DNA from 4 places in the Streptomyces sp. NPDC107454 genome. Region 2 is predicted to be linked to each of the others. Evidence: riboswitches for the same ligand, from Rfam matches in the RefSeq annotation. Region 2 holds a riboswitch; each other region holds the start of a gene.
What was found. A riboswitch is a leader RNA that binds a small molecule or an ion and turns the genes downstream of it on or off. The one in region 2 is predicted to bind cyclic di-AMP.
Positions count from the first base shown of each region.

Region 1: another riboswitch for cyclic di-AMP. It lies ahead of ACZ69M_RS16250 (transglycosylase SLT domain-containing protein); the one in region 2 lies ahead of ACZ69M_RS38190 (C40 family peptidase).
Region 3: another riboswitch for cyclic di-AMP. It lies ahead of ACZ69M_RS45345 (transglycosylase family protein); the one in region 2 lies ahead of ACZ69M_RS38190 (C40 family peptidase).
Region 4: another riboswitch for cyclic di-AMP. It lies ahead of ACZ69M_RS36105 (M23 family metallopeptidase); the one in region 2 lies ahead of ACZ69M_RS38190 (C40 family peptidase).

Region 1 is NZ_JBVJPA010000006.1:133,357-137,548, reverse strand. Features, by position in the region: gene ACZ69M_RS16260 (CocE/NonD family hydrolase) at 1-1,161, shown strand, start outside; gene ACZ69M_RS16255 (hypothetical protein) at 1,145-1,468, shown strand; cyclic di-AMP (ydaO/yuaA leader) riboswitch at 1,785-1,904, shown strand; gene ACZ69M_RS16250 (transglycosylase SLT domain-containing protein) at 1,907-2,605, shown strand; gene ACZ69M_RS16245 (HAD family hydrolase) at 2,746-3,627, opposite strand; gene ACZ69M_RS16240 (FAD-dependent oxidoreductase) at 3,931-4,192, opposite strand, start outside.
Region 2 is NZ_JBVJPA010000017.1:152,238-156,429, reverse strand. Features, by position in the region: gene ACZ69M_RS38200 (ATP-dependent Clp protease proteolytic subunit) at 157-813, shown strand; gene ACZ69M_RS38195 (hypothetical protein) at 821-1,126, shown strand; cyclic di-AMP (ydaO/yuaA leader) riboswitch at 1,504-1,658, shown strand; gene ACZ69M_RS38190 (C40 family peptidase) at 1,662-2,135, shown strand; gene ACZ69M_RS38185 (DUF6328 family protein) at 2,223-2,744, shown strand; gene ACZ69M_RS38180 (ATP-binding protein) at 3,049-3,507, opposite strand; gene ACZ69M_RS38175 (helix-turn-helix domain-containing protein) at 3,720-4,192, shown strand, end outside.
Region 3 is NZ_JBVJPA010000026.1:30,359-34,550, forward strand. Features, by position in the region: gene ACZ69M_RS45335 (cytochrome P450 family protein) at 1-214, shown strand, start outside; gene ACZ69M_RS45340 (LysM peptidoglycan-binding domain-containing protein) at 386-1,393, shown strand; cyclic di-AMP (ydaO/yuaA leader) riboswitch at 1,577-1,740, shown strand; gene ACZ69M_RS45345 (transglycosylase family protein) at 1,745-2,455, shown strand; gene eno (phosphopyruvate hydratase) at 2,807-4,093, shown strand.
Region 4 is NZ_JBVJPA010000016.1:20,400-24,591, reverse strand. Features, by position in the region: gene ACZ69M_RS36110 (PP2C family protein-serine/threonine phosphatase) at 1-1,107, shown strand, start outside; cyclic di-AMP (ydaO/yuaA leader) riboswitch at 1,364-1,521, shown strand; gene ACZ69M_RS36105 (M23 family metallopeptidase) at 1,533-2,570, shown strand; gene ACZ69M_RS36100 (aldo/keto reductase) at 2,629-3,573, shown strand; gene ACZ69M_RS36095 (PrsW family intramembrane metalloprotease) at 3,577-4,192, opposite strand, start outside.

The sequences.
Region 1 (4,192 bases), on a different contig from region 2:
CCGAGCTCCGGCGTGCGCAACCGTGACGTCATGGCGGAGCCCCTCCTGCGCTCCTACGTCATGGCCGCGCACCCTCCGGCGACGACGTACCCGTCCCTTCCCGGCCGCTGGGTGGGCGACACCGCCTGGCCCTCCCCCTCCGTGACCCCGATCGCGTACGCGCTGCGGGGCGCACCGGTGCTGGTGCGCTCCCCTCAGCACACGGGCGTGGACGCGGGCCGTTTCCGCCCCGTCGGGAACGACGCGGACCTGCCGCCGAACCAGCGGGAGGAGGACGCGAGATCGGCCTGCTTCGAGTTCGAGGTCCCGGGGGAGACCTGGATCCTGGGGCGCCCCAGGGTCCGCCTCCGTCTGACGTCCCACTCCCCCTGGGGTCAGGTGATCGCCCGGGTGTGCGACGTCGCCGCCGACGGCTCCTCGACGCTGGTGACCCGGGGTGCTCTGAACCTGACAGCGCGCTACGGCCCCGACCACGCTGCCTCCTGGAATCCGGGCTCTACGGAGGACGTGGTTTTCGACCTGACCGCCATCGGCTACGCGTTCCCGCCCGGCCACCGCATCCGGCTCTCCCTCTCCTCCGCCTACTGGCCGTGGATCTGGCCCCAGCCGGGCTCGGCGGCGGGGTTCGTCCTGGACCCGGCGGCCAGTTCCCTCGAACTTCCGGTGCGAGCAAGGGAGTCGGACCCGAGGATCACCTTCGAGGAGCCGGAGCAGTCCGAACCCCTGGGAGTGACATCCCCGGCCACCCTTGACGAGCCCCGCCCCGAACGCCTGGTCGCCCGTGACGTGGCGAGGGGCGAGTGGCGCCTGGAGGTCGACCCCGGCCAGGACGGCACCCGTGTCCACCCGGACGGCCTCGAATGCACGGAGGACGCCCGGGACACCTACACCATCGACGAATCGGACCCGCTCTCCGCCCGTACCCGCTCGACGAGGTCGATCCGTCTGCACCGCCCGGAGCTGCCCTGGGACGCCCGGGTCGAGACACGCTCCGAACTCAGCTGCGACGCCCGGGAGTTCATCACCTCGAACGAGCTGATCTGCAAGGACGGCAGCGAGGTGGTCTTCCATCGGACGTGGGAGAGAAGAATCCCCCGGACAGCGGACCGGAGGCCCGGCGGCGGCATGGGCAACCCTGAGGAGCATGGCGCGGACCGGTGAATTCCTGATGGCCCTGGACGAGGGGATGCTCGCGTACTTCCGCGAAATGGCCGACGAGATGGTCACGCGTTTCGGGATCCCCCGGGCCGAGGCGGCGGCGAGGATCAACAGGGCTTACGCGGGGCAGGAGTTCGAGCCCTACCCGGACCCAATGTGCCACGAACTCCCCGAATACCGGGCCTACGGCCTCTACTTCAAGCCCAATACCGGCCGGCTGCCCGACGACGACCCCGACACGGCCCTGCCCGTGTGGGAGGTCCGCCCGGCTCCGCCCGCGGGCTCACCGGTCTGGACAGTCGAGGCGTGATGTCCGATTTGCCGCCAGTGCCGCTTTATTTCTGCTTGGTCGCGTGAATTGGGTCACTCCCATGCGAAGTGGGCTCTTTATCCCCTCTTGACGACTCCCCCTTTGCATAAGGCAAGTTGAGCGTCGCGTTCCGGATTAATCGGGCATTTTCTCCCTCTTATCACCCAGGTGAAAGCGATCTACACCGGGAAATGAGGGCTTGTTCCGGACATGTGCTCTCGCATACGTTCACGTCGATCCGGACGGACCGCCAATCCTGCCGCCGACCGGAATATCCCAGCCCCCCACACACACACGCACGGCAGGAGCGGGGAACCCAGGTAAGCCGCCGATCCGGACACCGGAACGGCTAGGGGTGAAGTCGCACACACCGTGCGGCCGGGCAGCTCCCGCCCGAACCCGACAGCTCACTTCGCAGGCGCCGGAGAGGAATTCGCCATGTCCGCACGAGGCAAGCACCGCAACTTCAAGATCCAGGGCATGCTCACTCGGGGCATCCTCGCCGCAGGAATGGGCGGAGTCGCACTCGCCCTTCCGCTCGTGAGCGCGACCTGCGCGCAGGCCGCCACGGCCACCAGCACCGACGTCCAGCTCATCACGTACAAGGTGGCCGCGGGCGACACCCTGGCCACGATCGCGAAGAAGTACCCCACGAGCGGCGGCCCGGCGAAGCTGTACGCCGCCAACCGCGCGGTCATAGGCCCCGACCCGACGACGCTCCGTCCGGGCCTCACCCTGACCGTTGGCACCAGAACGGTCAAAACCCCCACGAAGACGAGCCCGGCGAAGACGGCGCCCACCACCTCGAAGACGTACGCGAACAACCTCGACGGATGGATCAAGCACTCGCTGGACATCATGGCCCGCGCCAAGATCCCCGGCACCTACAACGGCATCCACCGCAACGTCATGCGCGAGTCCTCCGGAAACCCCCTGGCCATCAACAACTGGGACTCCAACGCCAAGGCCGGCATCCCCTCCAAGGGCCTGCTCCAGGTCATCGACCCCACGTTCAAGGCCTACCACGTGCCGGGAACGTCGATGAACCCCTACGACCCGGTCGCGAACATCACCGCCGCCTGCAACTACGCGGCGGCGAAGTACGGCTCGATCGACAACGTCAACGGGCCCTACTGACAGGACCGGCGGGGCCGGTAGGGCTGGTAGGGCCGGTACGACTGCCGGGACCGATACGGCCAGTACGACCGATATAGCCGATATAGCTGGTATGACCGATACAGTTGATACGGCTGATACGGCTGATACGGCTGATACGGCTAGTGAGGTCGGAGAGACTCGGAGAGCTGACGGGACCCGCCGGGCTCTCCGGACTCCCGGAAGCGATCCGGCCGGCACGGGAACAGCCGCTCCAGCACCACCGCGATCCCGTCGTCCTCGTTCGACAGCGTCACCTCGTCGGCCACCGCCTTCAGCTCCGGATGGGCGTTGGCCATGGCGACCCCCCGGGCGGCCCAGTCGAACATGGGGATGTCGTTGGGCATGTCGCCGAAGGCGATGGTGGCGGCGGGAGTGAGACCGAGGTGGGCGGCGGCGAGCGCCAGACCGGTTGCCTTGGTCACGCCGCATGGCTGGAGTTCGACGGTTCCGGGCCCCGACATGGTGACGGTGGCCAGCGAGCCCACCACGCCCCGGGCCGCCGAGGCCAACTCGTCGTCGGACAGCGAGGGGTGCCGGAGCAACACCTTGCTGATCGGCTCCGTCCACAGGTCGTCGCGGTGGTGCACCCGTACTGCCGGAAGCGTCGGATGCGGCATCACGTACCCCGGCTCGATGAGCGTCAGCCCGTCCACACCGTCCTGGTCCACAGCCGCGTAGAGCAGCCCGACCTCCGCCTCGATCTTGCCGATCGCGGTCTCCGCGAGTTCCCTGTCCAGGGTCACCGACCACAGCAGTCGGTCCGCCGCCGCGTCGTACAGCTGCGCCCCCTGCCCGCACACCGCCAGCCCCGCGCCGCCGAGTTCGTCGAGCAGCGGTCGTACTCTCGGCGCCGGGCGCCCCGTCACGACCAGGTGTCGGGCGCCCGCCTCGGCCACCCTCTCCAACGCGGCCCGGGACCGGTCGGAGAGGGTGTCGTCGCCGCGGAGCAGCGTTCCGTCCAGGTCAGTGGCGATAAGTGAATATGCAGTCGGAGCGGCCATGATCCGAAGAATACGGATCGAACGACTCATCGGCCCGGCGTGAACCGGACGACGTCCGGTATCCCGTCAGCAACGCCGTTCACCGTACGGGGCGTACTGGGTGTACAAAGCGCACTTCCGCCCCCGCACACCGAGCGGGCGGTACGAAAAGACTCCGAGCGGAATGTCACTCCAGAGGATGACGCGGCTGCGGTGACTGTGCCCGTCTGAGCCCAACACAAGCTCCGGCGCGACGGGTTGGGCCCCGCCCACGGCGTGGCCCACCAGTCACCGACCCCTCCGGCCGTACTGACCCCGGTCACCTCACCCGTGCGCGCCCGCCAAGTGCTTGGCCAGCCGCGGCGAAGCGAACTCCGTACCGCACACGAACCGCATCACCGGCCCGTACGAAGCCGCCGCCGGCAACCCCGTGAAGTACAGCCCGGGCACCGAGGAGCAGTACCCCGCACCGAGCTTGGGAGTGCCGCGGCTCACCGCGAGCGCCGTACGCAACTCGTGTGCCAGGAAGTCCATCGCGGCGATGTCCACGCGATATCCGGTCGCCGCGATGACATGGTCGGCGGAG
Region 2 (4,192 bases):
GATCTCGTTCAGCTCCACCGAAAACGACCGTGCGCACGATCGGGCGACCCTCTTCTCCGGCGGCGCACCGGGATTTTCGCTGTCAGCCGAGCACCCCTCCCACGATCTGTACGTCCTGTACATTTTTTACAGAACCCTTCACAGGAGGCGCGTGCCATGAATGAACCGTCCGCCCGTCACGTCCTGCCCGAGTTCACCGAACGGACGAGCATGGGGCACCGGACCCTGGATCCGTACTCGAAGCTGCTCGACGAGCGGATCGTGTTCCTCGGGACGCCGATCGACGACACCTCGGCGAACGACGTGATGGCGCAGTTCATGCACCTCGAATACCTGGCGCCGGACCAGGACATCGCGCTGTACATCAACTCCCCCGGCGGCTCGTTCAGCGCGATGACGGCGATCTACGACACGATGCAGTTCGTCAGTTGCGACGTGGAGACCACCTGTCTGGGGCAGGCCGCGTCGGCCGCCGCCGTGCTGCTGGCCGGCGGCGCGCCGGGCAAGCGGTTCGCACTGCCGGGAGCCCGGGTGCTGATCCACCAGCCGTCACTTCCCGAGCCGGTACAGGGACAGGCGAGCGATCTGGCCCTCCAGGCCGAGGAGTTGATGCGCACTCGGAAGCTGCTGGAGGACATGCTCGTACGGCACACGGGGCAGAGTCCTGAACAGGTCGCCGCCGACATCGAGCGGGACAAGATCCTGGACGCTCAGGCCGCGTTGGCGTACGGACTGGTGGACGGGATCATCCCCAGCCGCAAGACCTCGCGCACCGCGCCCGGTGCGAGGAACGCCACACCCGACGCGAGGTGATCCGCCGATGGTGCCCGAACTGCCCCCGCTGCCCGCGCTGACGCGCGCCGAGGCCGAGCTGATCGACCGCTACCTCGACGTGGTCGACCTGCTGGGCCGTATCAACCCGGCCAGGCCCGGAGACACCTACCGCGGGCTGCGTGCCGCCCAGGCGCTGGTCGCCAAGGCCTCCGAGCTGCGGGACGCCCTCGCGCTGATGCACCAGCGCGGCGAGAGCGAGGTGCACGCGCCGACGCTGGCGCAGGCCCTGCGCGTCCTCGACGGTGAGCGGCGGGCGGCCCGCGTCACCCTGCCGCCCGACGCCGACAACTGACGCACCCACACCCGGGTCGCCGTGCGCGCCGAGTCGGCGAGGCGTCCGGCCCGGGGTTCAAACGGACCAGATGGTGTACCCCCTGATGGAGTAGTCAGGGGCCCCTTCGGGGAACCGAAAAAGTTGCGCAACGCGCGTAGCCCAGAGGCGGAATGAGACGCTCCGGTGCTGGTGGGCGCGTCGTCGGCGTGCCCAACATCGCCCGAACAGAGGGTCGTCCACCCGAACGGGTGAGTGGTGAGTAACGCCACAAATCGCCGGTTCCGCTCGGATTTTCTGACCGCTATGCGTGAAGATCCCTTCCGACGACAAGCCCCCGCCACAGCGGCGGGGCGGTCCGGGCGGACGCCGAGTCCTGCCGCTGCCCGGATGACCGGTCGACAGAAGTGCATCGGCAGGAGTGGAGGACCCAGCAAGACGGGTCGCCGGAGAGATCCGGGCGGTCCTTGGGGTGAAGCCGCGCAAGCGGCCGGGCTACTTCGCCAGCCCGAATCCGACAGGTCATCCTTCACAGGCGGCTGACGAAGGGTTGCGCATGACTGCGCTCAATCGTGTCCCGTCGCTGTGGACCCGGGCCGGTACGGCCTCGGCGCTCACCCTTGCCGCCGTGGGCGGCAGCCTCGTGGTTCCTGGCGTCGCGTCCGACGCCGAAGCGGCCACGCTGGCGACGAGGGCACTTCAGGTCGCGGCTTCCAAGAAGGGCTCCCCGTACCAGTACGGCGCCGCCGGACCACGCCGCTTCGACTGCTCCGGGCTCACGCTCTACTCGTACAAGAAGGCGGGCAAGACGCTGCCTCGTACGGCCGCGGCGCAGTACAACAAGACGCACCACATCTCCGCGTCCCACCGCAAGGCCGGAGACCTGGTGTTCTTCCACTCGGGCCGGAACGTGTACCACGTCGGCATCTACGCCGGGAAGGGAAAGATCTGGCACTCCCCGAAGACAGGGGAGGTCGTGAAGCTGCAGAAGATCTGGACGAAGAGCGTCTGGTACGGCCGGGTCAGCTGACCTGCCCGAGGGGGTGCCGCCGGCCGGCACCCCCTCGGGGTTCCACCCCCGGGCGTGAAAGGCGGACGAACCGGTTACTCGTTCACCATGGCTGAGCGACCTTCCCCCGAGGAACGGAACGAGACGTCCCTGGAGCGCGCCGATCGCAACTTCGGCGAGCTGCTCCAGGAGCTGCGCGTCACGCAGACCGGTGTGCAGATCCTCTTCGCGTTCCTGCTGACGCTGGCGTTCACCCCGCGCTTCCCGTCCCTCGACACCGTGCAGCGCGCCACGTACGTCACCACCCTCCTGCTGGCCGTGGTGGCCGCCGCGCTCTTCACGGCGCCCGCCGCGCTGCACAGGTCGCTGTTCCGGCAGGGCGCGAAGCCGGCCATCGTGCGGGTCTCCTCCGTCCTGGCCACGGTCGGGATGGGCGTGCTCATGCTGGCGCTGACGGGATCGGTACTGCTCGTCGTGGACGTGGCGCTGGGACGCGCCGCCGGGATCGCCTCGGGCGCGGGCACCCTGCTCGTCTGTGTGGCGCTGTGGGGCCTCCTGCCCGGCCTGGTGCACCGTGCCGTCGTCAGCGAAGCGACGGCTCCGAAAGGAGCACCGGACCGAGAACCGTGAGCGCGCTCATCGCAGGACCGCCCGCGGGCACGAACCGCGGCGGCCGGCTCGTCCCGGCTGCCGCCGGCCGAACCGGCCGGACCGGGCGGACCGGGCGGGCGCGCCGGAGATGGTGGCCGGGTCGGCGGCGGCTCCGGTGGGGCCGCGGTCGCCGGGACCGGGCCTCGACTCGCTCGAAAGCGAAGATCCGCGCCGTACGATCGCCGTCGTCCACCGGACCGGGGACCGGTCGGCGCCGGTGACCGAGAACTTCCGGGCCCCGCCGCGAGCGCCGGACGGGGCAGACACACAACTGAGCCGCCCCTCAGGGCTCTTGTGGGCCACCGGCCGTCACCGGCTGGGCCGGCACCGTCCAGGGCAGCTCGATGGCGACCGTCTTGCCACCCTCGCGGGTGGGCCGGACGACGAGTCTGCCGCCGCATTCGGCGGTCAGCCAGCGGATGATCACCATGCCGCGTCCGTTGTCCTGCTGGACGGCGGCGGGCAGACGTTTGGGAAAGCGCGGATGGCTGTCGGTGACGCCGATCCGCAGGTGTTCGTCTCGGTCGAGCCGGACGTCCACCGTGAAGGTGGGCGACTGCCCGAACGTGTGCTGGACGGCGTTGGTGGCTAGTTCTGACACGATCAGGCGTACGGTGTCCGCGACTTCGGCGTCGCACGGCAGGCCCCATTCGACCAGCACATCGGCGACGAATTTCCGGGCCGCGGAGACCGAGGCGGGATCGCTCGGCAGAGTGACGGATGCTTCCTGGTGATCTGCCATGGCGACGTCGTCCCTTTCCCACGGGACCGGAGTCCGACACGGAGCGGATGGTTCGAGTACGGTCCCGGACTGGTGCTTCGCGCCAGACTGCCATCACTGGGCCGGTCACGGGTGCGATCCACCGAGATATGCATATATCTGTCGCTCGATGCGGTGAACTCTGCGACGGCGGAGCGTATTTGGGCGGCTCGGGAGGAGTAAGGAGTACGGCCATGCAGCACGGTCCCGCGGTGCGCCGCCGCAAGCTCGGTGCCGAACTGCGCGCGCTGCGCGCCGATGCGGGCCTCACCAGTGGTGAGGCGGCCCGTCTCGTCGGCTGGCACCAGTCGAAGGTGAGCCGGATCGAGACCGGTATCAGTGGAGTGAAACCGGCTGATGTGGAGCGCCTGTTGGACGCCTACGCCGTCACCGGGCACGAGTTACGGGAGCTCCTGGTCGGCCTCGCGGGTTCCGAGGGCAACGGCCGCCATCACTGGTGGCACGCCTACCGCGGCGTCCTGCCGCCCACGTACCGCGACTTCATCAGTCTGGAGTCCCAGGCCAGCGGCATGCGCACGCTGGAGACCTCGGTGGTACCCGGACTGCTCCAGACGCCCGAGTACGCACGGGAGGTGACCCGGGTCGCCGTCGGCGGCCTGGAGGACGGCAAGCTCGACGCGCTCGTCGAGGTGCGCCTCGCCCGGCA
Region 3 (4,192 bases), on a different contig from region 2:
ACACCTCGGCTACGGCCACGGCATCCACTACTGCCTCGGCGCCCCGCTCGCCCGACTGGAGGGCCAGACCGCGCTCGCCACCCTCCTCACCCGTCTCCCCGACCTTCAACTCGCGGGAGATTCGGCCGATTTGCGCTGGCGTGGCGGGCTCATTATGCGTGGATTGCGCACGCTTCCAGTGGAGTTCACGCCTCCGGTACCGGTCGCGCGATAGCGGGCGACCATACACCCACGGACGCTCAAACCTGACGCGCACTCAACTCTGTGATCTTCACGTGATCTACGCTGCATCGACTTGTGACAAGTGTTCGGGTGCGGATACGTTCACTCGTCAACGCGACTCACACGTCGCGTAGTCACCTGCTGTCACGTGAAAGGCTTCCGCATGCTCTCCGGGAACGGCCGCCATCGTCGCCCCCGTCAGGCCCCGGCCCTCATCGTCGCGGCAGGAGTGACCGGATCCGCCATCGCGATCCCGTTGCTCGGTGCCACCAGCGCGAGCGCGGCCGACGGCACCACGTGGGACCGGGTCGCCGAGTGCGAGAGCGCCGGCCAGTGGAGTGCCGACAGCGGCAACGGGTATTACGGCGGGCTCCAGATCAGCCAGGCGGACTGGGAGAAGTACGGCGGCCTCGCCTACGCGTCGAGCGCCGACGAGGCCAGCCGCTCGCAGCAGATAGCCATCGCCGAGAAGCTCCTCGACCACCAGGGCCTCACCGCCTGGCCGACCTGTGGACCGCTCTCCGGGCTGAGCAAGAACTCGGGCAACATCCTGGTCGACACGGGCGTGGCGAACGACTCGTCCAGTACATCGGATTCATCCGGTTCCTCCGGTTCATCCAGTTCGTCCAAAACTTCGAACCCGTCGGCCTCTTCCGGCTCGAAGTCCGATTCGTCTTCGTCCGGCTCGTCTTCATCCGGTTCGTCCTCGAAGGCGACCGGGAAGGCGGCCGAGAACACGACGAAGGCCGACACCAGCGGCGACGCCCAGGGGTCGGACGGCTCCGACACGGATGCGTCGAAGAGTGACAACTCGGGCAACTCCGGCCAGGGTGGCGACTCTTCCGGCACGTCCGAGAACGCGACGACCGGTGCGGGGCGCCACCGCGGCGGCACCGCGGACGAGAACACCACCGACAGCGCCGTGGACGGCCGTAGCGACGACTCCTCCGGGCGGCATGCCTCGCGCGGCGCCGGCGCCTCCCGTGATGTCGTCGACGGCTCCTACGTCGTGCGCGCCGGAGACAATCTCTGGACCATCGCGGACGCCCTTGACCTCGAAGGCGGATGGGCCGAGCTGTACGACGCGAACAAGAAGACGGTCGGCGTCGACCCGAACCTCATCCTCCCCGGTCAGAGCCTTGCAGTTGGTGCCGAATCGGGCGAAAAGTAGGGGCAGTTCACGTCATGGTTCGCTGTGTAATGTCCGGTTTGGCGTGAGTGAGAGATGGATCTCAAAGGCCCTGATCGTCTTTGGAATTCAGCCGATCGACTGCTTACGGTCATGACCGCTCGCCACAGCGGGCCCCGACGGTCGTCAACGCCGAATCCTGCCAACGGCCGTACGGGAACAGTCGACGCGTCAGCGCCGTAGGCAGGAGCGGGGGACCCAAGGTACGCGCCGCGCCCGGTAGTTGACCGGGAGCGGCTTGGGGTGAAGCCGAGCGCTCAGAGCGCACGGCCGGGCACTCACCCGCCCGAACCCGACAGCTCACCTCGCAGGCGTCGGTGAGGGGATCTCTCCATGCTGTTTTCCAGCAAGGGCAAGCACCGCCGTCCGTCCAAGGCCACTCGTGTCGCCACGCTCGCCGGTGTCACCGGTGTCGCCATCGCCGCTCCGCTGATGGCGGCCGGCAACGCCTCCGCCGCCACCGCCTCCCAGTGGGACGCCGTCGCCCAGTGCGAGTCCGGCGGGAACTGGTCCATCAACACCGGCAACGGCTACTACGGCGGTCTGCAGTTCTCGTCTTCCACCTGGGCCGCGTACGGCGGCACCGCGTACGCCGCGACCGCCAACCAGGCGTCCAAGTCGCAGCAGATCACCGTCGGCGAGAAGGTCCTCGCCGCGCAGGGCAAGGGCGCCTGGCCGACGTGTGGCACGGGCCTGTCGAGCGCCGCGTACACCGGCGGTGCGAGCACCCCGTCGACCTCGTCTTCCTCGAACAGCTCCTCGTCGAACAGCTCGCCGAGCGCCGGCACCACCACCCGCTCGACGGACACCGCGGCCTCCCGTTCGGCGTCCCGCCCGGCCGCCCAGAAGACCGTCTCCACCCCGACCGGCAAGAAGGTCAAGAAGGGTGACGGCGAGTACAAGGTCGTCAAGGGTGACAGCCTCAGCTCGATCGCCGAGAAGAAGAAGGTCAAGGGCGGCTGGCAGCAGCTGTTCAAGCTGAACAAGGACATCGTCGCCGACGCCGACTTCATCTACCCGGGTCAGCAGCTGCACCTCAGCTGATGATCGGTAGCCTCACCCCAGCTGAATGACAGGTCCCACATAAAAGGGGTCTCCACACTGGAGACCCCGGTGAGGGTCGCCCCCGTCCCCACGGGCTCCCCGCTCCGGTGCGTGTTCCCCCGTACGCACCGGAGCGGGGTTTTTCGTCTCCGGCATTTCGTCTCCGGCATTTCGTGCGGAGCGTTTCGCACCCAGATTTCCGTACCCGTTTTTGTTCCGTTCTGGAACAATGTGTACGTTCAGTTCTGCCCAAGGGGTGGGCGACCGGCTGGCCGATCCCCCCGGGGCGGTTAGGCTCATGTCGCGAAGCCATCACAGGCTCCGCGTACCCGCGTCACATCCCAGAAGGAGATGCTCGTGCCGTCCATCGACGTCGTCGTAGCCCGGGAAATCCTGGACTCCCGAGGCAACCCCACGGTCGAGGTCGAGGTCGGCCTCGACGACGGCAGCACGGGTCGTGCCGCCGTTCCGTCCGGCGCGTCCACCGGCGCCTTCGAGGCCATCGAGCTGCGTGACGGTGACCCCAACCGTTACGGCGGCAAGGGTGTCGAGAAGGCCGTCCTCGCCGTCATCGAGCAGATCGGACCGGAGCTCGTCGGTTACGACGCCACCGAGCAGCGCCTGATCGACCAGGCGATGTTCGACCTGGACGCCACCGACAACAAGGGCTCGCTCGGCGCCAACGCCATCCTCGGCGTCTCGCTCGCCGTCGCGCACGCCGCCTCCGAGGCGTCCGACCTCCCCCTCTTCCGCTACCTGGGCGGCCCGAACGCGCACCTGCTGCCCGTTCCGATGATGAACATCCTGAACGGCGGCTCGCACGCCGACTCCAACGTGGACATCCAGGAGTTCATGATCGCCCCGATCGGCGCGGAGTCCTTCTCCGAGGCCCTGCGCTGGGGCGCCGAGGTCTACCACACCCTCAAGAAGGTGCTGAAGACCAAGGGCCTGTCCACCGGCCTGGGCGACGAGGGCGGCTTCGCCCCGAACCTGGAGTCGAACCGCGCCGCGCTCGACCTCATCCTCGAGGCCATCAAGCAGGCCGGATACATCCCCGGTGAGCAGATCGCGCTCGCGCTCGACGTCGCCGCGTCCGAGTTCTACAAGGACGGCAAGTACGAGTTCGAGGGCAAGTCCCGCTCGGCCGCCGAGATGACCGAGTACTACGAGGAGCTCGTCTCCGCGTACCCGCTGGTCTCCATCGAGGACCCGCTGTACGAGGACGACTGGGCCGGCTGGAACGTCATCACCGAGAAGCTGGGCGACAAGGTCCAGATCGTCGGCGACGACCTCTTCGTCACCAACCCGGAGCGCCTGGCCCGCGGCATCGAGGAGGGCTCCGCGAACGCCCTGCTCGTCAAGGTCAACCAGATCGGCTCGCTGACCGAGACCCTGGACGCCGTCGAGATGGCCCAGCGCAACGGCTTCAAGTGCATGATGTCCCACCGCTCCGGTGAGACCGAGGACGTCACCATCGCCGACCTCGCCGTCGCGGTGAACTGCGGCCAGATCAAGACCGGCGCCCCGGCCCGCTCGGACCGCGTCGCCAAGTACAACCAGCTGCTGCGCATCGAGGAGATCCTCGACGACGCGGCGGTGTACGCGGGCCGCAGCGCCTTCCCGCGCTTCAAGGGCTGACACCCGCGGAGGGTCAAGCCTTAGCCAGTCGTACGTACGTCCCCGTACCCGGTCCCGTACCGTGTCCGGGGACGTACGCGCGTGTGACGGGAGGCGGGA
Region 4 (4,192 bases), on a different contig from region 2:
GACGAGCCGGTGCCCCGCCCGCCCGAGGCGGACCACAGCCGGATCTCCTGCGCGCGCAGCCTCGTCCGGGTGCTGCCCGCACTGCTCATCCTGGTCGGCGCGTTCTACGACTACTTCACCCCGATGGCCTTCACCGCCGGCCCCCTCTTCACGGCCGCGCCGCTCGTGGCCGCCCCGCTCTTCTCGCTGCGCGGCACCGTGCTCACCGGCGTCACGGCGCTCGTCGTGGTGCTCACGGTCCACATCCGGCTGGGCATCGTCTTCAAGGTGGACGCGCTCACGGAGGTCGCCACCGTGGCGACCGTCGGCGTGCTGGCCGTGCTCATCAACATCCTCGTCCGCCGCACCGACGAACGACTCGCCTCGGCCCACCAGATCGCCGAGGCGGCCCAGCGTGCCGTCCTGCCGGAACCCGACCAGCGGATCGGCGGCCTCGACGTCGCCGCGCGCTACGAGGCCGCGCAGGCGGGCGCGTTCATCGGCGGCGACCTGTACGCGGTGCAGGACTCCCCGCACGGCGTACGGCTGGTCGTGGGCGACGTACGCGGGAAGGGCATGGACGCGGTGGCCGCCGTCGCCGTGGTCATCGGGGCGTTCCGGGAGGCGGCCGAGCAGGAGGCCACGCCGGAGGCGGTCGCGCAGCGGCTGGAGCGGGCGCTGGCCCGCGAGGGCACCCGGCGCGAGGGCCTCGACGCCTTCGAGGGGTTCACCACCGCCGTCCTCGCGGAGATCACGCCCGAGGGCGGCCTCGTAAGGATCGTCAACCGCGGCCATCCGGCGCCGCTGCTGCTGCACGCGGACGGAACGCTGGTCACGCTCGCCGCCGCGAACCCCGCACTGCCGCTGGGCATGGGCGAGTTGGGCTGCTGGCCGGACCGTGCCGAGGAGACGGAGTTCCCGCACGGGGCCACGCTCCTCTTCTACACGGACGGACTGTCCGAGGCCCGCGACGCGCAGGGGCGCTTCTACGATCCGGCCGCGCGCCTGGCCGGACGGACCTTCCCCGGCCCCGACGCCCTGCTGGCCACGCTCGTGGAGGAGGTCCGGTTGCACACGGGCGGGGCCCTGACGGACGACATGGCGCTGCTCGCCGTACGGCGGCCGTAGCCACGGAAACGGGCTTTCTTGATCGATGTCACGAGGGGTGATCGGGCGATGTCCCTCCGCATAACAACTGACGCACCGTCAAATAACCGCCGGGTAGGGAGGTGCGGCCAACTCGCCCGATTTCCGCCGGTCATGGGCGGTAAGTCCTGGCCAAAAGTGGTTAATGATCAGTACGAACAGCTTGGAATCCGGTACCCGCGTCTATTAACGTTCGATAACGCAGCGCGGTCGTCCCAGCCGTCACAAGAGTCGGCTCCGTGCGCACGCGCCGAATCCCGCGAGGGAACCGGGGAACCACCAACTTGGGGTGAATCGAGCGTCTTTCACGGTGGAGACACCGTGGGTTGACGCGCGTAGGAGACCTTCCTGCTCCGAACCCGTCAGCTAACCCGGTAGGCGAGAAGGAAGGAAAGGAGCACGCCCACGTGGCGTCCAATCGGCCTGCCCAGCCCACTTCGTTCCCGCCGAACGACACCCAGACTTTTGGCTACGCCTACGGCAAGGACGAGGGCCCCTGGGAGGAGTGGAACCCCACCGAGGATTCCGTCCGTCCCCTCCGTGGCCGGCACCGCGTCTCCAAGCAGCGCGGCGGAGGACTCGCCCGCAGCTCCACGGTCCTGGGCGTCGGCGTCATCGCCGCCGTCGGCGCGGGCGGCATGGCCACCGCGGCGCCCGGCAAGCCGCCGGTCTCCATCTCGCTGCCCGACCTCTCCTCGGTCACCGAATCGGCCAAGGCGCTGATATCCGACGGTGGTTCCAGTACGCCGAAGGGCTCCGCCACCCCGCTCACCAGCGCCGGTGTGACCAGCGCCGACGCCGCGCAGGGCAACACGGACGCGGGCGAGGCGCTGCGCGCCCGCATCATCCAGCAGGCCGAGTCGCAGCAGGACCAGATCGACAAGGCGGCCCAGGACGCCGCCGAGTCCGCCGCCGCGAAGAAGGCGGTCGCGCTGGCCGCCCAGCAGAAGGACGACGCCGAGGCCAAGGTCGCCGCCGCGAAGAAGAAGGCGGACGAGGAAGCCAAGCAGAAGGCCGAGGCCGCGCGCCTCGCCGAGCTCGCCAAGAGCTACTCGCTGCCGACCTCCTCGTACACCCTGACCTCCCGCTTCGGTGACGCCGGCTCCATGTGGTCCTCCGGCTACCACACCGGCCTCGACTTCGCGGCCCCCACCGGCACGCTGATCAAGGCCATCCACAGCGGCACGATCACGGAGGCGGGCTGGGCCGGCTCGTACGGCTACCGCACCATCCTCACCCTCGACGACGGCACGGAGCTGTGGTTCTGCCACCAGTCGTCCATCAGCGTCAGCGTGGGGCAGAAGGTGGCCACCGGCGACGTCATCGGGCGCGTGGGCGCGACCGGCAACGTGACCGGGCCGCATCTGCACCTGGAGGTTCACCCGGGCGGCGGCAGCGCGATCGACCCGATGGCGTGGCTGCACAGCAAGGGCCTGAACCCCTGATCGTTCCCGGGGGCCGTATGCGGAATATGGGAATCCGCTACGGCTGTTGAAATAAGGCATGACTTCTCTACGCAAGCTCGGCTCCTCCGACCTCGAGGTCTTCCCGCTCTCCCTCGGCGGCAACGTCTTCGGCTGGACCGCCGACGAGGCGCAGTCCTTCGCCGTGCTCGACGCGTACACGGCCGGGGGCGGCAACTTCGTCGACACCGCCGACGGCTACTCCGCGTGGATCCCCGGCCACACGGGCGGTGAGTCGGAGACCGTCATCGGCAAGTGGTTCGCCGCGCGCGGCAACCGCTCCGACGTCGTCCTCGCCACCAAGGTCAGTACCCACCCCGAGTACAAGGGCCTGTCCCCGGCGAACATCAAGGCCGCCGCCGACGCCTCGCTGCGCCGCCTCGGCACGGACTACATCGACCTCTACTACACCCACTTCGACGACACCTCGGTGCCGGTCGAGGAGATCATCGGCGCGCTGGACGAACTGGTCCGGGCCGGCAAGGTCCGGGAGATCGGCGCCTCCAACATCTCCGCCGAGCGGCTCGCGGAGTCCGTGGAGTTCTCCGACCGCGAGGGCCTCGCCCGCTACGTCGCCCTCCAGCCCCACTACAACCTCGTCTCGCGCGACACCTACGAGGGCCCGCTCCAGGAGGTCGCCTCCAGGACCGGCCTGGCCGCCATGCCGTACTTCGCGCTCGCGTCCGGCTTCCTCACCGGCAAGTACCGCCCGGGTACGACGGTCGAGTCCGCGCGGGCCGAGGGCGCGGGCAAGCACCTCGGCACCGAGCGCGGCATCCGTGTCCTGGCCGCCCTCGACGAGGTCGCCGGGGCCCATGACGCCGAGGTCGCCACGGTCGCCCTCGCCTGGCTCGCCGCCCGGCCGACGGTCGCGGCGCCGATCGCCTCCGCACGGACGGTCGAGCAGCTGCCCGCTCTGCTGGCGGTCGCCGACCTGACCCTGACGGACGCGGAGGTGGCCAGGCTGACGGAGGCGTCCGCCTGAGGCCTACGACTGGTAGGGGTTGTACGCGGGGTACGGCGTCGCCGGGGCGGGATACGGGGTCGTCGCGCCGGCGGGGTACGGGGTCGCGCCGGCGGGGTTCACCTGGCCGGGCACCGGCGCGTAGCCGTACCCGGGCCACGGCGGCGGTAGCTGCGGCGGCACCGGTACGGCCGGGGCCGACGCGTGGGCCGCGTACGCGAGGGAGGGGCGGGCGACCTCCCGGCGGCGCCACAGCTCGTGCAGCAACTCCCGCTCCCGTACGACGAAGTCGGCGTTGGCGCGGCCACTGCGCCCCCGGTGCCGCAGAAACGCCAGCGAGGTCGCGTACGCCTCGTACTGGGCGACCGAGCGCGCCGCCGCCCTGCCGAAGTGGTGGGCGGCGTAGTCGCGGGCCAGCCGCCGCGCCCGCATCGAGCCGAGCACGTACGGCTCGGGAGGGGTGAGCCATCCGGCCGCCGCGTACGCCGGAAGTTCGGTCCGTACGGTCTTCAGCTCCCGCTGCCGCGTCCAGATGACGAGGAAGGTGAGCAGACCGAACGCGGGCACCATGAACGCCCCGTACACCGCGTAGAAGCCGTACTCCCCGAAGTTCGACGAGCCGTTCCACATGGAGTGCATG